One region of the Streptomyces sp. NPDC059743 genome, then DNA from elsewhere that is predicted to be linked to it. Evidence: riboswitches for the same ligand, from Rfam matches in the RefSeq annotation. Region 1 holds a riboswitch; each other region holds the start of a gene.

Region 1 (4,206 bases):
GGTCGCCGCGGGCTTCGGACTGCTGCGTCTGGCGGGCGCGCCCTCCCTCGGCTGGCTGGATGTGAAGACGTCCGGCGGCGTCGAGGTCCCGCAGATCGAGGCCGCCGTCGACGAGGAGCTGGCCAGGCTCGCCGCCGACGGCCCGACCGCCGAGGAGATGGAGCGGGCCCAGGCCCAGCTGGAGCGCGAGTGGCTGGACCGGCTCGGTACGGTCGCCGGCCGCGCGGACGAACTGTGCAGGTTCGCCGTGCTCTTCGGCGATCCGCAGCTCGCGCTGACGGCCGTCACGCGCGTGCTGGACATCACCGCGGAGGAGGTGCGCGCCGTCGCCGCGGCACGGCTGCGCCCCGACAACAGGGCGGTGCTGGTGTACGAACCGCTCGCCTCCGAGGACGCCGCCGACGCGGCGCGGACGGCCGGCGACGAGACCGACGAGCACGAGGGGACGGACCAGTGAGCGACGCTGCCGTGACCATGGACTTCCATCCGCAGCCGACCGCCGGCGAGGCCAGGCCCTGGGCCTTCCCGGCGCCCGAGCGCGGTGCGCTCGACAACGGCCTGACGGTGCTGCGCTGCGACCGCCCGGGACAGCAGGTGGTGGCCGTCGAGATCAATCTCGACGCTCCGCTGGAGGCCGAGCCCGAAGGACTCGACGGCGTTGCCACGATCATGGCGCGCGCGTTCTCCGAGGGCACCGACAAGCACAGCGCCGAGGAGTTCGCCGCCGAGCTGGAGCGCTGCGGCGCCACGCTCGACGCGCACGCCGACCACCCGGGAGTACGGATCTCCCTGGAGGTCCCGGTCTCCCGGCTGCCCAAGGCCCTCGGCCTGCTCGCCGAGGCGCTGCGCGCGCCCGCCTTCGCGGACAGCGAGGTCGAGCGGCTCGTACGGAACCGGCTCGACGAGATCCCGCACGAGACCGCCAACCCGGGCCGCCGCGCCGCCAAGCAGCTCTCCAAGGAGCTGTTCCCCGCCGCCTCACGGATGTCCCGGCCGCGCCAGGGCACCGAGGAGACGGTGGAGCGTATCGACGCCTCGGCCGTCCGCGCCTTCTACGAGGCGTATGTGCGTCCCGCCACGGCCACCGCCGTGGTCGTCGGCGATCTCACCGGTGTCGATCTGGACGAGGTGCTCGCGGAGACTCTCGGCACCTGGACCGGTGACACCGCCGCGCCGCGTCCCGTACCGCCCGTGACCGCCGACGACACGGGCCGCGTGGTGATCGTGGACCGGCCCGGAGCCGTGCAGACGCAGCTTCTGATCGGCCGGATCGGCCCGGACCGGCACGACCGTGTCTGGCCCGCCCAGGTGCTCGGCACCTACTGTCTGGGCGGCACGCTCACCTCCCGGCTCGACCGGGTGCTGCGCGAGGAGAAGGGCTACACCTACGGCGTGCGGGCCTTCGGGCAGGTGCTGCGCTCCTCCGCGCCCACCGAGCCGGGCGGTTCGACGGGCGCCGCGATGCTCGCCATCAGCGGCTCCGTGGACACCGCGTCCACGGGCCCGGCGCTGGACGACCTCTGGACGGTGCTGCGCACGCTCGCGGCCGAGGGCCTCACCGACGCCGAGCGCGATGTGGCCGTCCAGAATCTGGTGGGCGTGGCGCCGCTGAAGTACGAGACGGCCGCCTCCGTCGCGGCCACGCTGGCCGACCAGGTCGAGCAGCACCTCCCGGACGACTTCCAGGCGCAGCTCTATGCCCGGCTGGCCGAGACCGGCACGGTCGAGGCGACGGCCGCGGCGGTCAACGCCTTCCCGGTGGACCGGCTCGTCACCGTGCTCGTCGGGGACGCCGAGCAGATCAAGGAGCCGGTCACGGCTCTCGGTATCGGAGAAGTGACGGTTGTCTCCGGCTGACCGATCCTGCCGACCGTCCGACTGACCGAACGGTCATTGGTGGCCGGTTTTGATCGCTCGCCGAGTGATCCGATGCCGGCCCGGTAAGACTGTCGGCCCGGTAAGTCCGGTAAAGAGAATCCTTCTGTGAGATAAACCCCGGTGGCACTCGTCACCGGGGTTTCCTCATATGTCCGCTTTAGTGCGGAGGTTGCCTGTCTGCCCTGTGGTGTGCGCTACAAAACGCCCTGTCCATTTGGTGATTGAAAGATGAGCCGCTTAGCGTCGGTCCGGCTGTTCGCCAGTACCCCGCCGCGACCGCGGCATCGGACAGCCATCGCCGAGTCCCCGTCAGGCGCGAGCCTGGGGAGCCGGGGACCCACACGCAGTCCCCGGGGTGAATCGGACGCCTTGGCGCACACCCGCGCGGAGGCGTCCGTAGGAGACCTTCCTGCTCCGAACCCGTCAGCTGACCCGGTAGGCGAGAAGGAAGGAAAGGACCAGCCGCTACATGGCGTTTACTCGTGCCACCGGGAAGCATCGTGCCCGGAGCCGTCGGACTCGCAGAGGTATGAGCGCCGTCGGCGCCGCCACGCTCACCGCGACCGGTGTCATCAGCGCCCTGGCCGCACCGGCGCACGCCGCCGAGCCGGACACCCGGGCCGTTGGCCGGACCGGGCTGGCCCAGGCCCTGACCGTCGGTGACTCGCTCGCCGACGCGATCGACGCCCAGGCCGAGGCCCAGCACCACGCCGCCGCGCGGGCCAGGGCGAAGGCCGCGGCCCGGCGGGCCGCCGAGGCCCGTGCCAAGGAGATCCGCGCGGAGAAGCAGCGCGCGGCCCGCGCCGCCGAGCGCCGGCGCCTCAGCACCTTCCGGCTTCCCGTCGCCGGCTCGTACATCACCACCGGCTACCGGACCGGCGGCTCGCTCTGGTCCTCCGGCAGCCACTCGGGCGTCGACTTCCGCGCCGCGTCCGGTACTCCGGTCCTGGCCGTCGGCGCGGGCACCGTTGTCGAGGCCGGCTGGGGCGGCTCGTACGGCAACAACATCGTGCTCCGGATGGCCGACGGCACCTACACCCAGTACGGCCATCTCTCCTCGATCGCCGTCTCCGTCGGCGGGACCGTCGTGTCGGGACAGCGGATCGGTCACTCCGGCGCGAGTGGCAACGCGACCGGACCGCATCTCCACTTCGAGGCCAGGACAGGCCCGGAGTACGGCTCCGACATGGACCCGGTCGCCTATCTGCGCGCACACGGTGTGAACGTCTGACCAAAGCCGTGAACGTCTGATGGAAGCCCGCGCTGGCCAAAAGATATCTATTGATTCCGGGCACCCATCGGAAATCCGCGTTGATTGCAATAGAGTCACGGAACAGGCGTCGATCGGCAGCGTTTCGCGCGGATTAAGTCGGAGGTTCGGACATGCGCATTCCCGCGCACTCGGTATGCACGGCGATCCGCGACGACATTGTCTCCGGTGTATTCGAACGGGGCAGCCGGCTCACCGAGGAGCAGCTCGCGCGGCGTTACGGCGTCTCCCGCGTCCCGGTGCGCGAGGCCCTGCGCACGCTGGAGTCCGAGGGCTTCGTGACTACCCGCCGCCATGTCGGCGCGTGTGTGGCCGAGCCCACGGACCAGGAGGCGGCCGACCTGCTGGAGGTACGGCAGCTCCTGGAGCCGCTGGGCGCGGCGCGCGCGGCCCAGCGCCGTACGGAAGCCCATCTCAAGGTGCTCCGTGGCCTGGTCAGACTGGGCCAGGAGCGGGCCAGACGGGGCCAGGGCGAGGATCTGCGCTCGCTCGGTGCCTGGTTCCACGAGACGCTCGCCCAGGCGTCGGGCAGCCCGGCGCTCACCGCTCCGCTCACCCAGCTCCGGCACAAGATTGCCTGGATGTATGTGGTCGACCAGCCCGCGCATCCCGTGGAGTCCTGGGCCGAGCACGGCGCGATCGTGGACGCGGTGGCGCGCGGCGACGCGGAGCGCGCGCGCTCCCTGACCGCCCTGCACGCGGAGCGCGCGGCGGCGGTGCACCGGCTGCGGCGTACCGAGCGCGGCCGGGAAAAGGTGAGGGTTTCGCAACATGTTGTAAACACCGCGAGTGCTCGCACTTAACATTCTCGCCGTATACAAAGAAATGAAATAGCGCGGCCTATTCTCCGCTGCCCGCACGAAAACGACGGAGCCGCGGTGCGCCGAATTCAGCGCACCGCGGCTCCGTCGTGCGAAATGACGGCCGGGCCGTTCTCGCGGCCCGTACGGTTCAGACCGTCTCGGGCAGCTCGTCCAGGCCCTCGGCGACCAGCTTCGCCAGCCGGTCCAGAGCGGCGTCCGCGCCGTCCGCGTCGGAGGCCAGCACGATCTCCTCGC
Region 2 (4,206 bases), on a different contig from region 1:
CGGCCGACTCAGCGGCTGACCGGGCCAACCAGCCCGGCGGCCGGCGCGGCGACCGACCGGCCATCTGACCGACTGGCCGTCCGGCTGTCTGACCTGCTGTGGAGCCGGTCGCGATCCGATCTGCTCCATAGCCCACTCGGCCGACGGCGAGTCGCCGCCGCGGACGGCAGCGGCCAGCCTGGGTGGGGCGCGGTACCGTCCGTAGCCCTAGGCGGAACCGGGCAGGTGACCACTGGTGGGGAAGCTGAGGAGGCTCAGGGAGTGCCTGAGCGGCAGCGGTCGGCGGGCCGACGAGACGGTCGGTCTCACGTCGAGTGACGGGGTGCCGGTTTCGGGCGGCCGGGTCCGTACCGGGCGGCGGCTGGTCCGCGTTCTGCCTCTGCTCGTGCTCGTCGTCGGAGTGATCTTCGACTCCCTGACTCCGACACGTGTCACGGCCGCCCCACTCTACGCGGCGGCCCCGCTGGTCGCCGCGCCGTTCTACCCGCTGATCGGCACGCTGCTGGTCGCCATCGCCTCGCTGCTCTTCGAGCTGGCGATGCATCTCTACGCCAACTCGCTCATGACGCTGGAGGCGCTCAGCGAGCTGCTGACCGTTGTGGTCGTCTCGCTCCTCGCGCTGTACATCAGCGGAGTGCTGCGCCGCAGCGGGCAGCGGCTCGCCTCCGCCCGGATCATCGCCGAGACCGCTCAACGGGCGGTGCTGCCGAGACCCGCCGAACGGATCGGCGGGCTGCGTATCGCCGCGCGGTACGAGGCGGCCCAGGAAGGCGCGTTCATCGGCGGCGACCTCTTCGCCGTACAGGACACGCCGTACGGAGTACGACTGGTGGTCGGGGACGTACGGGGGAAAGGGCTTGAGGCGGTCGAGGCGGTGGCCGTCGTCATCGGGTCCTTCCGGGAGGCCGCCGAACAGGAGAGCTCGCTGGAGGGCGTGGCGCAGCGGCTGGAGCGGGCTCTCACGCGCGACGGGACCAGACGTGGCGGGCTGGACGCGTTCGAAGGCTTCACCACGGCCGTGCTCGCCGAGATCCCGCACGACGGAGATGTGGTGAAGCTGGTCAACCGAGGGCATCCCGATCCGCTGCTGATGTGCGAGAACGGCGCGGTACGGATGCTGGAGACGCGCGATCCCGCGCTGCCGCTCGGGATGAGCGAACTGGGCGCCTGGCCGGACCGTGCCCAGCAGGCCAAGTACCCGGTTGGATCGACGCTGCTCTTCTACACGGACGGACTCTCCGAGGCGCGTGATTCCCGTGGTGTCTTCTATGTGCCGCGCGACCGGCTCGACGGACGGATCTTCCAAGGGCCCGACGAACTGCTCCAGGCGCTGATCGACGACGTACGGCTGCACACGGGCGGCGGGAGCCAGGACGACATGGCGCTGCTGGCGGTGAACCGGCCCACGGAGGTCGAGCCGGAACGGCGCAGGACGATACCTCTCGTGCCCTGACTCGTTCCCTGACGGACGTGTCCTGGGCGTCCTGCATGTCCCGCGCGATCCCTGTGCTCCGGGCGTCCCACGTGTCCCGGGCGTGCTCGCGCGCGGTCCGTCGGGCCGTCACCACCGTGTGTGATCGATAGGTATCCCTCCGCATAACATTTGACATACCGTCAGGTATGCCGGGCGTGCTGAAAGGCAGTCAGCTCGCCCGATTGCGTATGCATGTGCCCTGGTGTGTCCGATGCGAAGTTGTTAATGATCACCCGGAACGGCTTGGAATAAGGGCCCGGTCTCTATTAACGTTCGATAACGCAGCGCGGTCGTCCCAGCCGTCGTAAGAGTCGGCACCGTGCTCACGCGCCGAATCCCGCAAGGGAACCGGGGAACCACCAATTGGGGTGAATCGGGAGTTCTTTGCTGCCTTGCGCAGCTCAGGGCGACCGTAGGAGACCTTCCTGCTCCGAACCCGTCAGCTAACCCGGTAGGCGAGAAGGAAGGAAAGGAGTGCGCCTCAGTGGCGTCCAATCAGCCTGCCCCCACGGTCCCCTTCGAAACCACCTCCTTCGGCACCGAGCCGGAGCGGGCATGGGGCGAGTGGAATCCCACCGAGGAGTCCGTACGCCCGGTACGCGGCAGGCATCGCGTCGGCAAGCAGCGCAACGGCTTCGCCCGTAGCTCCACCGTCCTCGGCGTGGGTGTCATAGCCGCCGTCGGCGCGGGCGGTATGGCCACCGCGCAGGACAAGCCCGCGGTCTCCATATCCCTGCCCGACGCCATCACGGACAATCTTCCCGACGCCGGTTCGCTCCCGGGCATGGGATCGCTGGCGGCCGACGAGGCCGAGCCGGATCTGCTGGCCAGCGCACCGCTCACCACCGCCGGTATGACGGCGGCGGACGCGGAACAGGGCGCCACGGACGCGGGCGAGGCCCTGCGGGCCCGGATCCTCCAGCAGGCCGAGCAGCAGCAGAACGAGGCCGACGCCACGGAGAAGGCGGCTGCGGAGCGCGCTGCGGCCGAGCAGGCCGCGGCACTGGCCAAGAAGCAGCAGACCGAGGCCGAGAAGAAGATCGAAGAGGCGAAGAAGAAGGCCGAGGCGGAGGCCAGGGCCAAGGCGGAGGCGGAGCGCCTCGCGAAGCTGGCCGCCAGTTTCGCTCTTCCCACCTCCTCGTACACCATCACCTCCACCTACGGTGAGTCCGGCTCCATGTGGTCCTCCGGCTACCACACCGGTCTGGACTTCGCCGCTCCGACGGGCACGCCGGTCAAGGCCGTGCACAGCGGCACGGTCACCTCGGCCGGCTGGTCGGGCTCGTACGGCTACCGGACCATCCTGGAGCTGGATGACGGTACGGAGATCTGGTACTGCCACCAGTCCTCGATGACCGTCACCGCCGGGCAGAAGGTCACCACCGGCGAGACCATCGGCCGGGTCGGCGCGACCGGCAATGTGACCGGGCCGCATCTGCACCTCGAAGTCCACACGGCGGGCGGCTCCGGTGTCGATCCCATGAGCTGGCTGCGCAGCAAGGGCCTGGCTCCCTGAGCCACGCCGCGTGACTCCCTGAGTGCCGCCGCCCGACCGCGCTCCTCGGCCCTCGGCTTGATCCCCGTGGCATCACGCTGTCCCCGTCCCCGGCGGCTCCGGCGCTAGGCCCTGTCCGGCCGGTCTTCGTGGGCCCGGAACGCCCGGCACGGCACCTCGCCGCGTTGTCGGAGTTGCCCGAGTACATCCAGTACACGGGCAATCCTCCGCCTTGCGATGCACCGCACCGGACGCCCCGGGCTGATCCACGAAGACCGGCCGGACAGGACCTAGCCCCCCGACGCCTGGGCCGCCGGTCCCGTCGGTCTTCGGCCGGTCGTTGGCTGGCAGTAGGTCGTCAGTACTGGCGGTACGGGTTGTAGCCGTCGTAGTCGATGTACGGCGGCGGCACCGGCACCCGGCCCGTGGCCCGCGCGGCATAGGTCAGCGCGGGCCCGGCCGTCTCCCTGCGTTCCCAGAGATGGTGCAGCAGCTCCTGCTCGCGCTCCACGAAGTCCGGGCCGGTCCTGCCGCGCTGGGCGTCATGGCGCAGAAACGCCAGGGACGTCGCGAACGCCTCGTACTCGCCGACCGATCTGGACGCCTGAGGTCCGTACGTACGGGCCGCGAAATCGCGCGCCACCGTGCGCGCCCGCATCGAGGAGAGCGCCTGAGGCGCGGACGCAGGCAGCCAGCCCGCCGCCGCGTACGCGGGCAGCTCGGCCGAGACCGTACGCAGCTCGCGCTGTCTGCTCCAGATTGCCAGCCAGGTCAGCAGCCCGAAGACCGGCACCATGAACACCGCGTACACGGCGTAGAAGCCGAACGGGCCGAAGAGCGACGTCGAGCCGTTCCACAGTGCGTGCATACCCATCGCCAGCGCCAGACCGAGCGGCGGGAGGGCCAGCCGCCGGATCTTCTGGTGGCGGGCCGCCGTCGCCGCCAGGCCGAAGCCTATGCCCGTGAGCACGGTGAAGAGCGGGTGCGCGAACGGCGCCAGCACCACCCGTACGAAGAAGGTCGCCGCCGTTATGGAGGCCAGGCCTGCGCTGCCCGCGCTCCGGTCCTCGCCGAAGGCGCTGCCGAGATAGAGGATGTTCTCGGTGAAGGCGAAGCCGGTGGCGGTGAAGCCCGCGAACACGACTCCGTCGACCAGCCCGGTGAAGTCCCGTCTGCGGAACAGGAAGACCAGCAGGATCGCCGCGGCCTTGGCGCTCTCCTCCACGACCGGCGCTAT
Region 3 (4,206 bases), on a different contig from region 1:
TCGGGTGTCGAAGCCGGTCGTCACCATGACCGTGCCGACCGCTCCGGCCAGATCGGCGACGGCCCGCTCGAAGCGCTCGGCGACATCGTCGGGATCGGTGCCGGGCCGGATGATGTCATTGCCGCCTCCGCAGAAGGTCACCAGATCGGGGGCGAGTTCCTTGGCCCGGGGAATCTGCTCGGTGACGATCTGGTCGAGGAGCCGGCCGCGTACGGCGAGATTCGCGTACCGGAAATCACCGTGCACGGTGTCCGCAGGACCGGCCGGGACGGCACCGTCGGTCACCAGGTCGGTGAGTTGGTCAGCCAGTCGATCGGCGAGCAGAACCGCGAGCCGGTCCGCCCAGCCGACATACCGTCCATCGGGTCCGGGATCGCCCACGCCCTCCGTGAAGCTGTCACCGATCGCCGTGTACGACCCGAATACGCCTCTTCTTCTTGATCTCGAATCGTCTGCCACAACACCACATCTTTCACCCGCAGATGTGACCTACGCGACCGTAAGGAAGGGTTGACCAGGCGTGAGATACACCATCGGTCAATTTTCGGCCAAGCGGGAATATGCCCAACGCTCTCCGCCCGACACGGAAGTACCGGTGCCGGGCGGAGAGCAGAGAACGGAGAACGCAGCAAGAACGACGCCATGCCTCAGTCGGTGCCGTACCTCAGATATTGACACCCTGATCGCGGAGATACGCCAGCGGGTCGATGTCCGAGCCGTACTCCGGTCCGGTACGGATCTCGAAGTGCAGATGCGGTCCCGTGACATTGCCGGTGGCGCCGGAGAGACCGATCTGCTGGCCCTCGCTGACGGTGTCGCCCTCGGAGACGGATATCGAGGACAGATGGGCGTACTGCGAGTAGTGGCCGTCGCTGTGCTCGATGACGACCTGATTACCGTACGAGCCGCCCCAGCCCGCCGTCACGACCGTGCCCGCGCCGACCGCCTTCACCTCGGTGCCCGTGTCCACCAGGAAGTCCACACCGGTGTGGTAGCCGCTGGCCCAACTGCTGCCCGAGGCACGGTACGGAGTGCCGATCTGCGGATCGTCGACGGGCGTGGTGAAGCCGGAGCCGCTGCTCTGCTCCGGCGTGTCGGCCGGCGTGGTGGTGGACGGATCCGAGGCACCGGTGTCGTCCGAGGCGCTGTCGGAAGACTTGGACGGCTCTGTCGGCTCGGCCGGCTTCGCGGGACGCGTATGGTCTGCGCCGCGCGCCTTGATGGTCAGCTTCAGCCCGGGGTGGATCAGCGACGGGTTCGGCCCGACGGCCTCGCGGTTGTCCGCGTACAGCTTGTGCCAGCCACCGTGGACATGCTGCTTCTTGGCGATCTTCGACAGGGAGTCGCCCGCGACCACGGTGTAGACCCGGGTCTTGGTGGCGCCCTTCTTGGCGCCGGCCTTCTTCGCGCCGACGTGCTCCACGACGGTCTGCTCCACGCCGAGCTGTTGCTGGGTGACGGCCTCGGGCGCGGTGGCCGGTGCGGCCTTCACGGCGGCGTGCGCGCCGGTGGCGCCGATGAGCGGAAGTGCGATGGCGGCTCCGCCGGTACCGGCGGCTATGAATCCGCGCGATACCGGGTTGTTGGCCTTGGGACGGCGGTGCTTACCCTTCGCGGGCATGGCGAATTCCTCTCCGGCGCCTGCGAGGTGAGCTGTCGGGTTCGGACGGGAGATGCCCGGTCGCGATTGTCGCGCGACTTCACCCCAAGCCGTTCCGGAGTTTCCGGACCGGCGTACTACCTGGGTCCCCCGCTCCTGCCACGCGTTGCTTGACGATACGAATTCCGGGCGGCGGCAGGATTCGGCGGTCCGTCCGGATTGAGGGTGAACGTAGGCGAGTGGGGCGAGCGGAACAAGCGATCCTTTTCCACCGACAAGACGCACTCGCATTTAACCCGGCTTTACCGGTCACCCTGAGTGGACGACGGCCTCCGAACTCCGCTCCAGACAAGGAATTCGAATACATGTCATCACCACGGAACGTCACGGATATGATCCTGGTCACGGACCGGAACCCATCTCATCCGCGACCGGGGCAGGACATAAGGAATCACCCAATACGGACAGATGCACATTTGGGCGATATCTATCAGCGAATAATGTCCGAATGCTCCCATCGGATTCCCGACAGCCGAACTGATTGCCACACGAACAGATGTCGTAGTGTCAGAGGTCGACAGCGTCGGCGAGCCGCGCCGACGGCAGACACGGAGGAGCAGGCCGTGACGCAGCAGGTCCCGTCGACAGAGCCCGAGCTGGCCGGCGTGCGCAACTTCCGTGATGTCGGAGGACTGCCCACCACGGACGGCAGGCAGGTGCGGCCGGGCAGGCTCTTCCGCAGCGGTCATCTCGCCAATGCCACCGCGGCCGACGCGGCCTTTCTCTCGTCCCTCGGGCTTCACACGATCTTCGACTTCCGCAATGCCGCCGATCTGAAGCTCGACGGAGCGGACGTGGAGCTGCCCGGCGTACGCAATGTGAACATTCCGCTCACCGACCCGGCCGACGGCGCCGAGTTCTGGCGGATGGTCAGGGACGGCGATCTGGACCAGCTCCGCTCGCTCCTCGCGGACGGCAAGGCCGCGGCCCGGATGACCGACTCGTACCGCTCGATCATCAAGGACCGCACCGCCGAGCACAGCCGTGTCCTGCACGCCCTCGCCGAGGACAGCATGCCGGCGCTCATGCACTGCGCGGCGGGCAAGGACCGGGCCGGTCTCTCGGTCGCCGTGGCCCTGCTCGCGGTCGGGGTGGAGCCCGAGGCGATCGAGGCGGACTATCTCAAGTCGAACGATCCGCACCGCCGCTATCCGGTCCGGCGCAGCGACAATTCGCCCGCCGGAATGTCCACCGAGGTGATGGACCTGCTCAGCCCGCTCTTCGACGCGCGCGCCGAGTATCTCGCGGCGGCCTTCGAGACCATCGAGAAGGCCTGGGGCACCACCGACACCTATCTCACCGAGGGACTGGGGCTCGCGCCCGAGACACGTGAGCGGCTGCGCGCCCGCCTCCTCGATTAGGTCCTGTCCGGTGAGTCCTGTCCGGTAGGTCCCGTCCCGCCGACTTCCCGTGCCCGATCCGGTGTTCGTGGCCGTGGCGTGGTTGGGACATGTCTCAACCACGCCACCCATGAACCAGTGACAGCCGCTCCAGCCCTACCAGATTCTGTCCAACAGCGCGTGACAGCGGAGTTGAACGAAAGGGCTGGACAAATGAGACGTATCCGCCTGACGGCGGCGGTATCCATGGCCTTGCTGATGACCGTGGGTGCCGTGGCGCCGGTCGCGGCCCGGCCCTCCGCCCGGGACACGGTGACCGACGGGCCCGTCGGCACCGCCGACTCGACCGGCGCCACCTCGGTGGGCACGCCCACGACGGTACGGCTGATCACCGGTGACCGGGTGACGCTCACCACGGGCCCGGACGGAAAGCGCTCGGCCTCGGTCCAGCCCGGTCCTGGCCGCGACGGCATCCTCTTCCGGACCGCCGAGCAGGACGGCCGGCTGTCCGTACTGCCGTCCGACGCTGCGGACCTGGTGTCGGCGGGAACACTCGACCGGGAACTGTTCGATGTGACCGCGCTCGTCTCGCAGGGATACGACGAGGCCCACACCGACTCGCTCCCGCTGATCGTCGCCCAGCCCTCCGAAGCACAAGCCGCAGGAACACAGGCCTCCGGAGCACAGGCCGCCGAGACCCTGCGTTCCCTGTCCGGGTTCCAGGACGACTCCGTACCCTCGCGCCTGCTGGAGAGCATCGGCGCCCGCTCGCTGCGGATACCCGGCGGCGATCTCGGTACGTTCTGGCACACGCTCGCGCCGGCCGGGGACACCATGACCGCCCGCGATCTGCGAGCGACTCCCAGGATCTGGCTGGACGGCAAGGTGAACGCCGTCCTGGACCGCAGTACGGCGCAGATCAACGCGCCCGCCGCCTGGGACGCCGGCTACCGGGGCCAGGGAGTCAAGGTCGCCGTCCTCGACACCGGCGCGGATACGACACATCCCGATCTGACGGGCCGGATCGTCGAGGCCAAGGACTTCTCCGGCAGCGGCGGCACCGAGGACGTCTTCGGCCATGGCACACATGTCGCCTCCACGGTCGGCGGCAGCGGCGCCGCGTCCGGCGGCAGCCGCAAGGGCGTCGCTCCGCAGGCCGGGCTGCTGATCGGCAAGGTCCTCGGCAACGACGGTTACGGCACCGAG
Region 4 (4,206 bases), on a different contig from region 1:
GGAGCGATCATGAACTCCTGGATGTCCACATTGGAGTCGGCGTGCGAGCCGCCGTTCAGGATGTTCATCATCGGAACGGGCAGCAGATGCGCGTTCGGGCCGCCCAGGTAGCGGAAGAGCGGGAGGTCCGAGGCCTCGGAGGCGGCGTGCGCGACGGCGAGCGAGACACCGAGGATGGCGTTGGCGCCCAGCGAGCCCTTGTTCTCGGTGGCGTCCAGGTCGATCATGGCCTGGTCGATCAGGCGCTGCTCGGTGGCGTCGTAGCCGACGAGCTCCGGGCCGAGCTGCTCGATGACGGCCAGTACGGCCTTCTCGACGCCCTTGCCCAGATAGCGGTTGGCGTCTCCGTCACGGAGTTCCACGGCCTCGAACGCACCGGTGGAGGCACCGGACGGGACGGCAGCACGGCCGGTGCTGCCGTCGTCGAGGCCGACCTCGACCTCGACCGTGGGGTTGCCTCGGGAGTCCAGGATTTCCCGGGCTACGACGACGTCGATGGACGGCACGAGCATCTCCTTCTGGGATGTGACGCTTGGAGTGCAGGGTCTCATTGGCCTTGCGGCATGAGCCTAACCGGCCCGGAGGCGTCGGCCGGCCGGTGCCCGCCCGCTGGGACGGATCAAGCACCCGAGCGCCTCGGCGCGCCGATGAGCACCGCCTTGAGTGCCGTGTTGAGCACCGCTCCGAGTACCCTCCGCGTCCGTCCTGAGTCCGTCCTGAGTCCTCCCTGCGTATCCCTCGCGTACGCCCGGACAGGCGCAGACCGCGGCCCGGCGCGTACGGGGATCACGCGCCGGGCCGGGCGAGTCAGGTCAGCTCGGGTCGGGTCGGGTCGGGTCAGGTCAGGTCAGGTCAGATGGAGCTGCTGGCCCGGGTAGATGAGATCGGCGTCGCGGACGATGTCCTTGTTCAGCTCGAACAGCTTCTTCCAGCCGCCCTTGACCTGGTGCGCGGCGGCGATCTTGGAGAGGCTGTCACCGGACTTGACCTTGTACTCGCCGTCGCCCTTCTTGAACGTGGTGGCGGCGCCGGTGGCGGCATCCGTGGCGGCGCGGCTCTCGCCGCGCGAGGCGGGCTGCGCCTGCTGCCGCTTGGGCTGGGCGGGCCGGGTCTGCTGCTGGGGCTGCGCCTGCTGCTGGGCGGCCTGGTCCTGTGTACCGGAACCGGAACCGGAACCGGAATCAGAGCCGCCGCCGGAGTTCGAACCGGACCCGGAGCCCGAGCCGGAACCGGAGCCCGTACCGGAACCGGAGCCTGTGCCGGCCGAGCCACCGTCGTACGCGGCGTTGGAGAGGTTGACGCCACAGGTGGGCCACGCGCCCTTGCCCTGGCCGGCCAGCACCTTCTCGGCGACCGTTATCTGCTGGGACTTCGAGGCGAGGTCGGCCCTGGCCGCGTAGGCGGTGCCTCCGTACGCGGCCCAGGTGGAGCTGCTGAACTGGAGGCCGCCGTAGTACCCGTTACCGGTGTTGATGGACCAGTTGCCGCCGGACTCGCACTGGGCGACCCGGTCCCACTCGGAGGCGGTCGCGGCGGAGGCGGAGGTGGCGCCGATCAGCGGGACCGCGACGGCGGCACCGGTGATTCCGGCGAGCGTGGCATAGCGGGCGGTCACGGAGCGGGAGGGACGGCGGTGCTTGCCCTTGCTGGAACCTTTGCTGGAACGCGGCATGGAACTCTCCTCACCGACGCCTACGAGGTGAGCTGTCGGGTTCGGGCCAAGTGAGTTGCCCGGCCGGACGCTCGCGCATCCGGCTTCACCCCGAGCCGGTCGTCGGCCGTCTCTCGACGGCCGGGGCCGGCACAAACCGTGGGTCCCCCGCTCCTGCCTTCGGCGCATGACGCGACGACTACTCCCCCCGACCGACGGCAGGATTCGGCGTGACGGTCGACGAGGCCCGCGGTGCGAGCGGTTCAGACCGTAATCACAGGCCCGCCGGTTCTTCAAAGGAGACATCAGGGAAATAACGCCCTTACCCACCGCCCAGGTTTACGCATTTCCGCTGGTGGGAGCAGAAAGCAGGGCAACGCACAGGGCAAAAGTCCCTAGTTGCAACAAAGAGACCCTTGTCTCACTTGCACAGAAGCGGACATAGAACCGCGAACTACCCTCTGAATCCGCGCCACTTCACGGCGGGATCAAGGGCTGAACCAAGGGCTGGACCAAGGATTGAATCAAGGCGGCATCAAGGCCGGGACCACGGGCGGGATCAGGGCCACGGCCGGCGAGAACACACCGAGAACGCACCGAGGGCGGCCGGTACCGGCCGCCCTCGCTCACCTCACAGCCATCGGCCCGTACGCCTTACAGCCACCCGCCGAGCACCTTCTGCCCGTCGGCGACCAGCCAGTTGCGCTCGGCGGGCTGATCGGCCTCCGCCGGAGCGGGCGATTCCGTACGATCCGGCAGGCCGTCCGTACTGCGCGACAGGCCGTCACCTCGTGAGGCATGGCGACCGTATTCAAGTCCTTCATCCGAATTGCCCGTTACGGCATCCTCCTGGGCGGCCTCACCGCGGTGCTTGCCCTTGGCCGACTCCGTACCGCCGGTGGCAGTGCCACCGAGGCCGAGCCCGTCGGTGCCCTCGGCGCCGTCCGCGGAAGCTCCGGACGTGGGCGTGCCGGCCGAACCGGAAGGGACCGGCTCGCCGGGCCGCACGCCCGTTCCGTCGGCCGGAGCGGAGGGCTCGGCGTCCGGAGCGCCGGAGGGACTGCCCGTCGGATCGGCGCCCTGGTCGCCCTGCGAGGCTCCCGTGGAGCCGGAGCCGGAGCCGGAGCCGCTTCCGAGACCGACACCGGGCAGCAGGGTGCCCGTCAGCCCGGAGACCGACGCACAGCTCGACCAGACCTTCGAGCCCTGCGCTTCGAGGATCTTCTCCGCCACGGTGATCTGCTGGGAACGGCTGGCGAGGTCGGGCCGGGCCGCGTACGCGCCGCCGCCGAAGGCGTCCCAGGTCTCCTGGCCGAGCTGGAGGCCGCCGTAGTAGCCGTTGCCGAGGTCCGCGCTCCACATACCGCCGCTCTCGCATTCGGAGACACGGTCCCAGGTGGAGGCGTCCGCCGCGCTGGCGCCCGAGGCGGCGAACAGCGGGATGGCGATCGCCGACCCGGTCACCCCAGCGGCGACGATCAGAGCGGGGGCCTGGCGTGGTCTGCGGTGTCGGCCGTTCGCGGAGCGCATGCGCTTGCCTTCCGTGTGACTGTCGTTTCGACTACGGCGTGTTGCTGCTGAGTCGTCGGTGAACGTAGCGGTACTCGAACGTCTGTCACAAGTCGATGCAGCGGAGATCACGTGAAAGTCACATTCCTGACGGTCCGTCAGTTGCAGCTTCCTGATCGGGCCTCGAAACCGGCAGCGGTCCATCAGCCGGACAATGGCGTGAACTGCACCGGAAGTGTGCGCAATCCACGCATGATGAGCCCTCCGCGCCAGCGCAAATCGGCAGGATCCACGGCAAGCCGCACATCGGGCAGCCGGGTCAGCAGCGTCGCGAGAGCGGTCTGTCCTTCAAGGCGGGCGAGCGGTGCGCCGAGGCAGTAGTGGATGCCGTGCCCGTAGCCGAGGTGCTGATTGTCACGCCGTGCGAGATCGAGTGTGTCGGGCGAGGCGAACCGTTCCGGGTCGCGGTCCGCCGCGGCGAGTACGACGAGTACGGGATCGCCCACCGCGATCCGCTGCCCGCCGAGCGTCACCGGCTCGGTGGCGTACCGCCAGGTCGCCAGCTCCACCGGACCGTCGTGGCGCAGCAGTTCCTCGACACCCGTCGCGAGCAGCTCCGTCTCGCCCGCGTCGAGCGACCGCTGAAGCCGGGCGCGCTGCTCCGGGTGGCGCATCAGCGTATGGACGCCGTTACCGATCAGGTTGACGGTGGTCTCGAAACCGGCGAAGAGGATGATGAAGGCCATCGCCGCGGCCTCGTTCTCGGTGAGATGCTCGCCGTCGTCACTGGCCCGGACGAGGCCGGAGATCAGATCGTCGCCCGGATTCTCCCTTTTACGGTGGATGAGTTCGGCCAGATATCCCCGGATCTTCTTGACCGACCGCGCCACACCGCCGCGCGGCCCGCCGCCGTGGCCGGCTTTTGAATGCCGGATCATCATGCCGGCCCAGTCGCGGAAGTCGTCCTGGTCCTCGGCCGGTACGCCGAGCAGATCGCAGATCGCGTAGATGGGCAGCGGGAAGGCGAAGTCATGGATCAGATCCGC

What was found. A riboswitch is a leader RNA that binds a small molecule or an ion and turns the genes downstream of it on or off. The one in region 1 is predicted to bind cyclic di-AMP.
Region 2: another riboswitch for cyclic di-AMP. It lies ahead of ACFV6H_RS21510 (M23 family metallopeptidase); the one in region 1 lies ahead of ACFV6H_RS15060 (M23 family metallopeptidase).
Region 3: another riboswitch for cyclic di-AMP. It lies ahead of ACFV6H_RS07345 (peptidoglycan DD-metalloendopeptidase family protein); the one in region 1 lies ahead of ACFV6H_RS15060 (M23 family metallopeptidase).
Region 4: another riboswitch for cyclic di-AMP. It lies ahead of ACFV6H_RS05315 (transglycosylase family protein); the one in region 1 lies ahead of ACFV6H_RS15060 (M23 family metallopeptidase).

What each region holds. Positions count from the first base shown of each region.
Region 1 is NZ_JBHWGS010000007.1:116,681-120,886, forward strand. It holds gene ACFV6H_RS15050 (pitrilysin family protein) at 1-457, shown strand, start outside; gene ACFV6H_RS15055 (M16 family metallopeptidase) at 475-1,857, shown strand; cyclic di-AMP (ydaO/yuaA leader) riboswitch at 2,165-2,334, shown strand; gene ACFV6H_RS15060 (M23 family metallopeptidase) at 2,348-3,109, shown strand; gene ACFV6H_RS15065 (GntR family transcriptional regulator) at 3,262-3,951, shown strand; gene ACFV6H_RS15070 (HPr family phosphocarrier protein) at 4,100-4,206, opposite strand, start outside.
Region 2 is NZ_JBHWGS010000011.1:293,673-297,878, forward strand. It holds gene ACFV6H_RS21505 (PP2C family protein-serine/threonine phosphatase) at 323-1,453, shown strand; cyclic di-AMP (ydaO/yuaA leader) riboswitch at 1,793-1,947, shown strand; gene ACFV6H_RS21510 (M23 family metallopeptidase) at 1,959-2,990, shown strand; gene ACFV6H_RS21515 (PrsW family intramembrane metalloprotease) at 3,328-4,206, opposite strand, start outside.
Region 3 is NZ_JBHWGS010000003.1:351,334-355,539, forward strand. It holds gene ACFV6H_RS07340 (SGNH/GDSL hydrolase family protein) at 1-459, opposite strand, end outside; gene ACFV6H_RS07345 (peptidoglycan DD-metalloendopeptidase family protein) at 665-1,621, opposite strand; cyclic di-AMP (ydaO/yuaA leader) riboswitch at 1,626-1,818, opposite strand; gene ACFV6H_RS07350 (tyrosine-protein phosphatase) at 2,224-3,021, shown strand; gene ACFV6H_RS07355 (S8 family serine peptidase) at 3,214-4,206, shown strand, end outside.
Region 4 is NZ_JBHWGS010000002.1:478,486-482,691, reverse strand. It holds gene eno (phosphopyruvate hydratase) at 1-512, opposite strand, end outside; gene ACFV6H_RS05315 (transglycosylase family protein) at 848-1,672, opposite strand; cyclic di-AMP (ydaO/yuaA leader) riboswitch at 1,675-1,847, opposite strand; gene ACFV6H_RS05310 (transglycosylase family protein) at 2,306-3,181, opposite strand; gene ACFV6H_RS05305 (cytochrome P450) at 3,364-4,206, opposite strand, start outside.